4 linked regions of the Prochlorococcus marinus XMU1402 genome follow. Each later gene encodes a partner of the first gene's protein in a complex. Links are inferred from orthologs where the notes say so. Each region holds a gene or a part of one and is shown in the gene's direction. Other genes may lie near its edges.

What was found.
Region 2: the proteins of accD (region 1) and accB are in contact, whole or in part, in a solved structure (PDB 8UXZ), measured with the Escherichia coli proteins. The link is inferred for Prochlorococcus marinus XMU1402 from one-to-one orthologs.
Region 3: the proteins of accD (region 1) and HA141_RS02955 are in contact, whole or in part, in a solved structure (PDB 8UXZ), measured with the Escherichia coli proteins. The link is inferred for Prochlorococcus marinus XMU1402 from one-to-one orthologs.
Region 4: the proteins of accD (region 1) and accC are in contact, whole or in part, in a solved structure (PDB 8UXZ), measured with the Escherichia coli proteins. The link is inferred for Prochlorococcus marinus XMU1402 from one-to-one orthologs.

Annotation. Positions count from the first base shown.
Region 1 is NZ_JAAORD010000001.1:751,749-754,702, reverse strand. It holds accD (acetyl-CoA carboxylase, carboxyltransferase subunit beta), read left to right. Parts: upstream 1-1,013; coding sequence 1,014-1,895; downstream 1,896-2,954. Other genes in the region: HA141_RS04275 (Gfo/Idh/MocA family protein), read left to right, coding at 2,282-2,954; HA141_RS04280 (hypothetical protein), read left to right, coding at 1,897-2,292; HA141_RS04290 (phosphoribulokinase), read left to right, coding at 1-871.
Region 2 is NZ_JAAORD010000001.1:26,661-29,576, forward strand. It holds accB (acetyl-CoA carboxylase biotin carboxyl carrier protein), read left to right. Parts: upstream 1-1,155; coding sequence 1,156-1,677; downstream 1,678-2,916. Other genes in the region: HA141_RS00125 (peptidylprolyl isomerase), read right to left, coding at 1-553; efp (elongation factor P), read left to right, coding at 596-1,156; pdxA (4-hydroxythreonine-4-phosphate dehydrogenase PdxA), read right to left, coding at 1,654-2,685; HA141_RS00145 (NAD-dependent epimerase/dehydratase family protein), read right to left, coding at 2,710-2,916. UniProt on the Escherichia coli protein: This protein is a component of the acetyl coenzyme A carboxylase complex; first, biotin carboxylase catalyzes the carboxylation of the carrier protein and then the transcarboxylase transfers the carboxyl group to form malonyl-CoA.
Region 3 is NZ_JAAORD010000001.1:522,676-525,479, forward strand. It holds HA141_RS02955 (acetyl-CoA carboxylase carboxyltransferase subunit alpha), read left to right. Parts: upstream 1-800; coding sequence 801-1,808; downstream 1,809-2,804. Other genes in the region: HA141_RS02950 (long-chain acyl-[acyl-carrier-protein] reductase), read left to right, coding at 1-797; HA141_RS02960 (SDR family oxidoreductase), read left to right, coding at 1,783-2,517; folE (GTP cyclohydrolase I), read left to right, coding at 2,670-2,804. UniProt on the Escherichia coli protein: Component of the acetyl coenzyme A carboxylase (ACC) complex. First, biotin carboxylase catalyzes the carboxylation of biotin on its carrier protein (BCCP) and then the CO(2) group is transferred by the carboxyltransferase to acetyl-CoA to form malonyl-CoA.
Region 4 is NZ_JAAORD010000001.1:67,719-70,700, forward strand. It holds accC (acetyl-CoA carboxylase biotin carboxylase subunit), read left to right. Parts: upstream 1-807; coding sequence 808-2,157; downstream 2,158-2,982. Other genes in the region: HA141_RS00330 (glycosyl transferase), read right to left, coding at 1-463; HA141_RS00345 (YggT family protein), read right to left, coding at 2,176-2,481; psbX (photosystem II reaction center protein PsbX), read left to right, coding at 2,571-2,756; HA141_RS00355 (Ycf66 family protein), read left to right, coding at 2,837-2,982. UniProt on the Escherichia coli protein: This protein is a component of the acetyl coenzyme A carboxylase complex; first, biotin carboxylase catalyzes the carboxylation of the carrier protein and then the transcarboxylase transfers the carboxyl group to form malonyl-CoA.

The DNA of each region.
Region 1 (2,954 bases):
TGTAACAGGATCTTCAGGAGCAGGAACAAGTACAGTAAAAAGAGCCTTTGAGCATATTTTTGCAAGAGAAGATATTGTTCCCGCAGTTGTAGAAGGTGATAGTTACCACAGGTTTGAAAGAATGCCTATGAAAAAAGCTATGGCAGATGCTCTCTCAAAAGGTGAAAATTTCTCTCACTTTGGTCCAGAGGCTAATCTTTTTGACAAGCTAGAAGAACTTTTTAAAATCTATGGTGAAACAGGTGGAGGAAAGAAAAGATATTATTTACATAGTCTTGAAGAAGCAGAAGAACATAATACAAGACTTGGGACATCCTTAGAACCTGGGCAATTTACTCCATGGGAAGATATTCCTGAGGGAACAGACGTTCTTTTTTATGAAGGTTTGCATGGCGGGGTAGATGGTGAGGGATACAATGTAGCATCTTATGCTGATTTACTTGTTGGTGTTGTCCCTATAACAAATTTAGAGTGGATTCAAAAAATCCATAGAGATAATGCAGAAAGAGGTTACTCAGCGGAAACCATTGTGGATACTATTTTGAGAAGAATGCCTGATTATATAAATCACATTTGCCCACAATTCAGCAAAACCGATATTAATTTCCAAAGAATTCCCACAATTGACACTTCCAACCCTTTCATATGCAGGAATATCCCAACTCCTGACGAGAGCTTTGTCATCATACATTTCAGAAAAGGAGCAAGAGAGAAATGGGGGATTGATTTTCAATACTTGCTTGGAATGATTAACGATTCATTTATGTCAAGTCCAACAAGTATCGTCGTAAATGGCGGAAAAATGGGTTTCGCAATGGAACTAATTCTTACTCCAATAATTCATAAAATGATTGAGGAGAAAAATAAATAATAATTAATTTTCGATTATCAACTAAAATCATTATATTTTTTTTACTTTGAGGAGTTTCTAATCTAGAAGATCTCAAATTTTTATATATCTTTCTTGATAAAAGTACCTTATTTAGATTTAAATAGAAAAAACAGGTAACGTTGTGTCATTAATCGACTGGTTTGCCGCAAGGCGTAAAGATCAATTTGTTGGGAAAGTTTCGCAAGATACTGATGAGGGAGATGGCTTGTGGGTTAAATGTTCAGAATGTTCGCAAGTAGCCTATAGAAAAGATCTAATTTCAAATTTCAATGTTTGTAGTAATTGTGGACATCACAACAGGATTAATAGCGATGAAAGGATAAATATAATTGCAGACAAAAATTCATTCAAAGAGTTTGATAGTTCACTAAGTCCTACAGATCCTTTAGGTTTTAAAGATAGAAGGTCATATGCTGATCGAATTAAAGAAAGTCAAGCAGGCACAGGTTTAAGAGATGGAGTCGTAACAGGTATCTGCTCTGTAAATTCAATGCCTTTAGCATTAGCTGTTATGGATTTTAGATTTATGGGAGGATCCATGGGTTCAGTCGTTGGTGAAAAAATCACAAGGATAATTGAAAAAGCAACTTTAGAAAATTTTCCAATTCTTATTGTTTGCGCATCAGGAGGAGCAAGGATGCAAGAAGGCATGTTAAGTCTCATGCAAATGGCAAAAATATCTGGAGCACTAAAAAAGCATAAAGAAAAAAATCTTCTTTATATGCCTTTATTAACTCATCCAACTACTGGGGGAGTAACAGCAAGCTTTGCAATGTTAGGTGATTTAATTTTGGCGGAACCTAAAGCTCTGATTGGATTTGCTGGAAGAAGGGTTATAGAACAAACATTAAGAGAAAAATTACCCGATAATTTTCAAACGGCTGAATATCTTCTTGAGCATGGTTTTGTTGATGTAATAGTAAAAAGGAAAGATCTCAAGGATACTCTGACTAAAATTTTGAAAATTCATGGTGTAAAAGAACTTGCAAAAGCAAATACGTAATATGAGAATTATTTCAAATTTCTTTTATTTTACTTTAAGCCTTTTATTTTTTATTTTAAATTTTGCTTCCTGTTCATATGCTATAGGAAATGTTGACTGGGTACTACTAAAAGAGAATAATGAAGGGAAAGAATGGCTTGATAAAGGTAGTATTAAGCCACTTTCAAATGGTGAAATAAGTGTCTTAACAAAGTTCTTTAAAAATCCAACTAATTCTGATAAAGATGGAGAGTTATCACTTTATGTAATGAGAATTAATTGCGATGAAAAAAAGTTTAAAGATACTTCCATAAATGGAATACCTCAATTCAATTCAAAATGGCAAACTTCTAATAATGATGAACTCATAGATGTTGTTATTGAAAATAGCTGTTCAGAGTTTATTAATGAATATTAAAAATAAAAAATTAAAAATAGCAATCGCTGGACTAGGGTTTGGTAAAAAAGTTCATTTAGAGGCATTAAAAGAGTCTGATTATTTAAATCCTGTAGCTATTTATCATTACGAGAAAAAGCAAAAATCAATTCTAGAAAAAGAAACGGGCTTAGATTTTTTTTATAATTGGGATGACTTAATTAAATCTCCGGAAATTGATGGAATTATAATTGCTACCCCTCCTGAATCAAGATTTAAATTAGCAAAACAAGCTCTTGAGAATAATAAAAATTTGCTTCTAGAAAAACCCGTTTCGATATCCTCCTCAGAAATTGAAGAGCTTCAGAGAATATCATTGATTAATAATTTAAGCGTATGTGTTGATTTTGAATATAGAGCAGTACCTCTTTTCCTTCAGACAAAAAAGATTGTTGATGAAAATATCTTAGGAGATATATATTTAGTCAAATTAGATTGGTTAATGGGCAGTAGATCTGACCCCAAAAGATTCTGGAATTGGTATTCGTTGGAAGAAAAAGGTGGTGGAGTTATTGGCGCATTAGGTACTCATGCATTCGATATGTTGAATTGGTTTTTTGGAGAAGCAATAAACGTGTCTGGTAAGTTAGCAACATCAATAAGAAAAAGACCTTTACCTAATTCATCTGATTTAAATGATGTTA
Region 2 (2,916 bases), 730 kb from region 1 along the record:
TGGAGGTTTTTATATTGACTTTCGCTCTGCCTAGTAATCTTGGAAGATTATCAAACTCTTCCGGAATATCGTAAGGAAATTGATTTGGAAGGAAATATTCTTCTAATCCACCTATTTTATCTAAAGCCTCTTTGCGGGTAGATACAAATGAGTACTTATCCTTTGCTTTGGAATGATCTTGAAGAGTTTCAAAATTTTCTTTGAGTTCTAAAAATGTTTTTTCAGCAATTTTCTTTTTATCCTTTGGTAAATCATCAATAATTCGACTTTGGTATTTTTTTAGTAAAGATTGACATTTTGTAACAGTTTTCGTAAGAGCGGGCCACCTTCCTCCTCTAACAAGATCACTAGTTTCTTCCAATTTATGTTGAATTTCTTGCAATTCAACTTGCTTGATAGGGAGAGCGTTTCTGAGGATTGCATTAGGGTCTTTTACTGCATTTCCAGTAGGTAAATCAGCGCGAACTTCAATCGGTTTAAAGAGAAAAACTTGAAAAATTATGATAGATAGAATTAAGAAAAGTTTGTTCTGATTTGATAAGAATTTTTGCATAGCACTCTTGCAGGTTATGATCCTTGGGGATGTAATACAGGAATGATTTCCAGTAACGATTTTCGCACAGGTACCACCATCGAATTGGATGGACAAGTTTGGCGCGTTGTAGAATTTCTACATGTCAAGCCTGGTAAGGGTTCTGCTTTTGTGCGAACAAAATTAAAATCAGTTCAAAGCGGCAATGTAGTTGAAAAAACTTTTCGAGCCGGAGAATCAGTACAGCAGGCTATCTTAGAGAAGTCTAACCTCCAACATACTTATGTGGAGTCTGGAGATTATGTTTTTATGGATATGACAAGTTTTGAAGAAACAAGACTTTCTGCTGAACAAATCGGAAGAGGTTCAAAGTATTTGAAAGAAGGAATGGAGGTTAACGTTGTTTTTTACAATGATAAAGTTTTAGAAGTTGAACTTCCTATATCTATCACTTTAAAAGTCACAGAAACTGATCCTGGGGTTAAAGGCGATACAGCAAGTGGGGGCACAAAACCAGCTATTCTAGAAACAGGTGCTCAAGTTATGGTCCCTTTGTTTATTTCTGTAGGAGAAATGATAAAGGTTGATACTCGTAACGATAGTTATCTTGGACGTGAAAATTAATGGCTATGAAATTAGATCATGAAGACTTAAATCGCTTAATAGAGAAAATCTCAACAAGCGATATTCAAGAATTCTCCCTTGAAGGAGAAGATTTTAAACTTGAAATAAAGAGGAACTTGTTTGATCAGAATCAATTACCTAATAATTTGGTTTCTAACAATTCTGTTCCTAATAATTCATTTGATAAGCAAATAATTTCAAGTCAAAAATCCATAAACGAAAATGTTTCGATTTCTAATGTCCCAGAAACTCCTCAAGTTGCCCCTCCTGGACGCTCAGATCTTACTGAAATCACTTCTCCTATGGTTGGAACCTTTTATAGGGCTGCAGCTCCTGGTGAGGAGCCTTTCGTCGAAGTAGGGAATATTGTTAAGGTTGGTCAAACCATCTGTATATTGGAAGCGATGAAATTGATGAATGAAATTGAATCTGAATTTAATGCTGAAATAGTAGAGATTCTTGTTGAAAATGGAACCCCGGTTGAATTTGGTCAAGTTTTAATGCGTGTTAAGCAGTCTTGAATTTCTTGTCATTTCAATTGCAGTTTTTATAGCCTCAATCATGCTTTGAGATTGAGCTATTCCTTTGCCAGCAATATCAAACCCTGTTCCATGATCTGGAGATGTTCTGACAAAAGGTAAGCCTAGTGTGGTATTGACTGAGTAATTAAGAGCGATAACTTTCATTGGTATTAAACCTTGATCATGATACATAGCAAGAATCCCATTATGTGTTTCAGTATCTTTGTTTCTCCAAGCTTTTGCAGAGGAATTCCAGCAACTATCAGGAGATAAAGGGCCTATTAATTTAATATCTTTATTTTTTTCATTCCAAGCAATTAATGAGTCATTAAGCCAAATTTTTTCTTCATTGCCTAAAAGGCCTTCTTCGCCAGCATGAGGGTTTAATCCGGCCACTTTTAAAGTAGGATTCTCAATATATGTACTACAAAACTTTTTTAAGAGATCTAGTTTTGAGTGAATTAATTCTATTGTTAGAAGTTTGGGAACTTCGCAAAGAGCTACGTGAGTTGTAGCGAGTAAAGTATTAAATCTCCAACCTGTAATTGGTGACTTAGCAGTAAATAACATTCCAACATTTTTTACTCCACATGATTTTGCTAATACTTCGGTCTGTCCAGAGAAATGATGACCCGCCAATGACCATGATTTCTTGCAAATTGGGCCAGTTACAAGTGCTGAATTAGGATATTGTTTTACTATTTCAATTGCTTTTATTAAGTATTTGAAACTTGAATTTCCATAACTTGATTTAGAAGGATTATTAGACGAAGAAATTTCGAGATCATGAATTTGAAAATTATTGGGATTTGCGATATTTTTTACTCCTAGAGATCTAAGATTTTTATATGTATTTTGTAAATTTTTATTGGATCCGACTAAAATATATTCAATATTTTCTGGTATTTGTCGAGAAAATAGTGCTTTTAGAATTATTTCAGGTCCTATTCCAGACTCATCTCCAATACTTATTACAACTTTAAAATTATTTTTACTATTAAAGTTCATAACAAGGTTTCAAGATTGTTACTTTTAAACATTCAAAAGACAATTTTTTAGTCCTAATTTGTAGTTTTTATAAATTAGTTTATATCCGAGTGTTTTGCATAATAATTTATTAGAAACTCTTCTGTTTTCCATCCAAAAAGATTTGGCAATAGGCGATAACTCTTTTTTTGCATCCTCAAAAAATATTGGCTCTGGCATTTTAGTGCCAAGTAAATCATAACAATATTGAAT
Region 3 (2,804 bases), 230 kb from region 1 along the record:
CTATGGAACTAGCTCAGAAAAAAGGGATTAACATTACCGCTTTAGGAGGATTTACTTCTATTATTTTTGAGAATTTTAATCTTCTACAGCATAAACAAATTAGAAATACTTCTTTAGAGTGGGAAAGGTTTACTACTGGCAATACTCATACCGCCTGGGTTATTTGTAAACAACTAGAAATAAATGCGCCTCGCATTGGGATAGACCTTAAAAAGGCAACTGTTGCTGTAATTGGTGCTACAGGTGATATTGGTAGTGCTGTTTGTAGATGGCTTATCAATAAAACTGGGATTTCAGAACTTCTTATGGTAGCAAGACAACAAGAACCACTAGCGCTGTTACAAAAAGAATTAGATGGTGGAATCGTAACAAGCTTAAATGAGGCATTACCTCAGGCGGATATTGTTGTATGGGTTGCAAGTATGCCTAAAACTATTGAAATTGATATAGATAACTTAAAAAAACCATGTTTAATGATTGATGGCGGATACCCCAAAAATCTTGATGAGAAATTTCAGGGTGAAAATATTCATGTTTTAAAAGGAGGTATAGTAGAGTTTTTTAATGATATTGGATGGAATATGATGGAACTTGCGGAAATGCAAAACCCTCAGAGAGAGATGTTTGCTTGCTTTGCAGAAGCTATGATTTTAGAATTTGAAAAGTGTCATACAAACTTTAGTTGGGGAAGAAATAACATATCCCTTGAAAAGATGGAGTTTATTGGAGCAGCATCTTTAAAGCACGGTTTTTCTGCGATTGGACTTGATAAGCAGCCTAAAGTATTAACTGTTTAAATTATGGCTAAACGTTACCTCCTTGATTTTGAAAAGCCTCTTGTTGAACTTGAGAAGCAGATAGAGCAAATTAAAGAATTAGCTCGAGATTCAGAAGTAGATGTTAGTCAACAGCTTCTGCAGCTTGAAACCTTAGCTGCTAGGAGAAGAGAAGAAATATTTAAATCTCTCACCCCTGCTCAAAAGATTCAGGTAGCTAGACATCCTCAAAGACCTAGTACTTTGGATTTTGTTCAAATGTTTTGTGATGACTGGATCGAATTACATGGAGACAGAAATGGTGGCGATGATATGGCACTAATTGGGGGGATAGGTTCGATAAATAATAGACCAGTGTTGATGTTAGGGCATCAGAAAGGAAGGGACACAAAAGAAAATGTAGTAAGAAATTTTGGGATGGCAAAACCTGGAGGTTACAGAAAAGCTCTTAGATTAATGCAGCATGCAAATAGATTTTCTTTGCCAATCCTTACATTTATTGATACTCCCGGAGCTTATGCCGGTTTAAAAGCTGAAGAACAAGGTCAAGGTGAAGCGATTGCTAGAAACCTTCGAGAGATGTTTGGATTGAAAGTTCCAATTGTGGCTACTGTCATTGGAGAAGGAGGTTCTGGAGGAGCACTTGGAATAGGTGTTGCCGACAGGTTACTAATGTTTGAACACAGTGTTTACACAGTTGCTAGTCCGGAAGCATGTGCATCAATTTTGTGGAGAGATGCTGCTAAGGCACCAGAAGCTGCATCAGCACTTAAAATTACAGGTAAAGATTTACTTAAATTAGGTATAATAGATGAGGTATTACCAGAACCTTCTGGTGGGAATAATTGGGCTCCTTTAGATGCTGGTAACACACTAAAAAAGGCTATTGAAAAACACCTTAATGCTTTATTGCAAATGCCTGAAGAAGAATTAATTGAGGAAAGATACAAAAAGTTTAGGGTTTTAGGTAAATTTATCGAAGCAAATAATATTGAAGAAATTTATAGTGAAATCCCCCAAAAAACTGAATAACTTGAAACTAGCTTTTATAACGGGTGCTACGAAAGGTATTGGTAGATCTACCGCAATTACTTTTGCCAATGCTGGCTGGGATTTAATTTTACTCTCCAGGAATATGGATTTAATGGAGAAACTAAAGAGAGAACTTTTGACCACTAAATCAAAAATTAACCCAGTAAAATGTGATTTATCTAATCCTCTAGAAATAGAGCATTGTGTTAAAGAGGCAATTAAGAAGTATGGGTGCCCTTCAGTATTGATAAATAATGCCGGTTGCGCAGTTAATGGCCCTTTAGTTGAGATGGAATTAGGTCAATGGGAACAAACTATTCAAATAAACCTTACAAGTGTTTTTCAAATTTGTAGTGCAATAATTCCTCAAATGAGAAAAAATGGCGGTTTAGTTATTAATGTTAGTAGTCATGCCTCTTATAATGCATTCCCCCAATGGGGAGCTTATTGTGTTTCAAAATCTGCACTAGCTATGTTTACTAAATGCTTGAGGGAGGAGGAGAGACCTAATTCAATAAGAGCGTGCACAATAACTCTTGGTTCAGTAAATACTCCTCTTTGGGACTCCGAATCAATCAATTCTGATTTCGATAGAACTTCTATGCTCTCCTCAAAAGAGGTATCAGAAACTATTCTATACATGGCTCAAAAACCTGAATCTCAATTGATCGAAGACTTGACTTTGATGCCATCTGGCGGAGCCTTTTAAACATTCTCAATATCTGATTAATCTTAAAATAGTGATTTTTTTTAGTGCTATTTGAACCCGATTGAACAAGAGAATGTGATATAGTATATGAGCAATCAAGCATTGGAAGATACAGTTAATTAAGTTGCATACAATTTTCTGTTTAAAATTTTATGACCTCTACATTACCCAACGATAATATTAGAAACTTTGACGACCAGATTACTAATAAACTAATTTCTGAAATTATTAGAGACAGAATTAAGAATTCTGGGGTGAGATTTAGTGCCAATGATAATATTTCTGAT
Region 4 (2,982 bases), 680 kb from region 1 along the record:
GAATTAACTTTTTTACTTTTAAATTCATGGCAGCAATTTCGTTGGTCCATTGAGGCCATCGCGAAATCCATTCAGCATATGTGATATTTAGATAACCTAGTCTTTTAGCTAGTAAAATGCTCCACAATTGATCTCCACCAAGGAAAATAACGACCCCTTTTTTGGGCCAATTCGCAAAAGAATGTGGCTTGATTAATAATTTCCAAAAACTTTTGGATTTTGTAATTAATTCGAATTTATTCCATGAATTTGCAACTAAATATTCTTTGCCAGTGGCATTTGGGCAAGGAACAAGGACTAATCTAAGAGTGAAATTGATTTTATCGTCATCACATAGTGCTTTATTTATTTTGTTAAGCTCATTTATTACAGGATTTACCCATGTAGTTAATTCACCAGGACCATTGGAAACTATAACTACTGCAACTGATTTTTTTTTCATTGCAGTTAAACCGGAATACATTAAATGCGGACGGCGAGACTTGAACTCGCAAGGCCGAAGCCACACGCTCCTTAGACGTGCGCGTCTACCAATTCCGCCACGTCCGCAAAGGGTTCTCAGCAACCTGGGGATACTTAAACCTTAAAAATATAATACATTATTGGCTGAAATAAGCATGAAGTTCTAACAGATTATTTTTGAATATGATGAATAATTTTTCTTTGCATAAAACAAATATTTATACATATATAACGTTCTAGGCTGTATTGTAAAAATGTCCTCTGATCACTAAAAAATTTTGTTAAATACTTTGGCAAATAATTTTTTATTTTAAGTCATTTTCATTTCTTCAATTTAATTTTATAATGATTGAAAAAGTTTTAATTGCTAATCGTGGAGAAATAGCTTTACGAATTGTCAGAAGTTGTAGAGAACTAGGTATTGCAACAGTTGCAGTTTTTAGTACTGTAGATAAAAAAGCATTACATGTTCAGCTTGCTGATGAAGCAGTTTGTGTTGGAGATTCATTAAGTAATAAAAGTTATTTAAATATTCCAAATATACTTGCTGCTGCCACATCGAGAGGAGTTGATGCTATTCATCCTGGTTATGGATTTCTTGCTGAAAATGATAAATTTGCTGAGATGTGTAATGATCACGGAATAGTTTTTATTGGTCCATCTCCTAAAGCTATTAGATCAATGGGAGATAAATCTACAGCTAAAGAAACTATGGAAGCAGTTGGCGTTCCAACAGTTCCTGGGAGTAAAGGCTTGTTGTCAAATGTTGATGAGGCTTATAAATTGGCAGATAATATTGGCTATCCGGTAATTATCAAAGCGACTGCTGGAGGAGGTGGAAGAGGTATGAGGCTGGTTGAAAGCCCTAATAATCTCGAAAAAATGTTTAAAGCAGCTCAAGGCGAAGCAGAAGCAGCTTTTGGTAATGATGGTTTATATATGGAGAAATTTATAAAGAAGCCAAGACATGTAGAAATTCAAATTTTGGCGGATAGGTTTGGAAATGTTGTTCATTTAGGAGAGCGAGATTGTTCAGTTCAAAGAAGACATCAGAAGTTATTAGAAGAGTCTCCTAGTCCTGCAATTAATACTGAGCTAAGAAAAAAAATGGGGAACGCTGCTATTGCTGCTGCAAAAAGTATCGGCTACGAAGGAGCTGGGACAGTTGAATTTTTAGTTGATGATGATGATAATTTTTATTTTATGGAAATGAATACCAGGATTCAAGTTGAACATCCTGTTACTGAAATGGTTACTGGAGTTGATCTAATAGCAGAGCAAATTAAAATCGCAAGCGGACAAAACTTGGAATTTAATCAGGATGATATCCATTTAAACGGTCATGCCATTGAATGTAGAATCAATGCTGAAGATCCTTCTCACAATTTCCGACCATCTCCTGGAAAAATAACTGGATGGCTTCCCCCTGGTGGTCCTGGTGTAAGGGTGGATAGTCATGTTTATACCGGCTATGAAATACCTCCTTTCTATGACTCATTAATTGGTAAATTAATAGTCTGGGGGAAAGATCGTAATACTGCAATTAAACGTATGAATAGGGCTTTAAATGAGTGTGCAGTAACTGGTATTCCTACAACAATAAACTTTCATTTAACCTTACTCAATAAATCTAAATTTAAGGAGGGTAAGATACATACTAAATATGTAGAAGAAGAATTATTGCCAAATTACTGAGAAAAAAATAAATGATTTCTATGAGATATTTGTATTCAATGCAAGTTTTATGAGCCCTTGCTGACCGACTAAAATTTCTCTTAAAAAGCTTATAATTCCGATCCAAATTACAGGTCCAACATCAACTCCTCCAATAGGAGGAATTAGTTTTCTTGTTAAATTAAGAATAGAGCTTGATGGTATTGAAATTAATAACCATAAACCTTTACTTAAATCAATCTTTGGGTACCAAGTAAGAATTAACCTTATTAGAAAAACTATAGTGAGATATGAAAGAGAAATTCCTAAACTAATATCTAAAATTTGTAGAGAGTTTACAAGCAAAGAGATCACAATTATTTAATTCATCTTAATAAATAACCCACTGAAACGTATTTAATTCGTATTATAAATTGAGAATTTAATATTTAAAAGTGTTTCAAATCTCAAATTTATTGCTAGTTGCAGATTTTTCTGCTGAAGTTGCTAATAATTCCGCGGTTGGAATGATAGGTAGTTTTATTGCAGCTGCTTTACTTATTGTCATTCCAGCCTCTGCATTTTTGATTTTTGTCAGTCAGAAAGATTCTCTCGATCGTACTTCTACTGGAAGACGCTAGTTTTTGTAGAAGTTTTAAGTACACTATATATATAGGGGATTTAAGTAATCCTTTAATAAATAAATTTTTGGAGAAAGAATGTGGTCAATGCTAGTCTCAATTGGGCCAGTATTGTTGGTATTGTCCTAGCTGTATGCGGTGGAGGCCTTTATTTTTTAAGGTCTTTTAAACCTGCATTAGCTAGAGATTATGATGTTTTCTTCGCAGCTATAGGACTTTTGTGCGG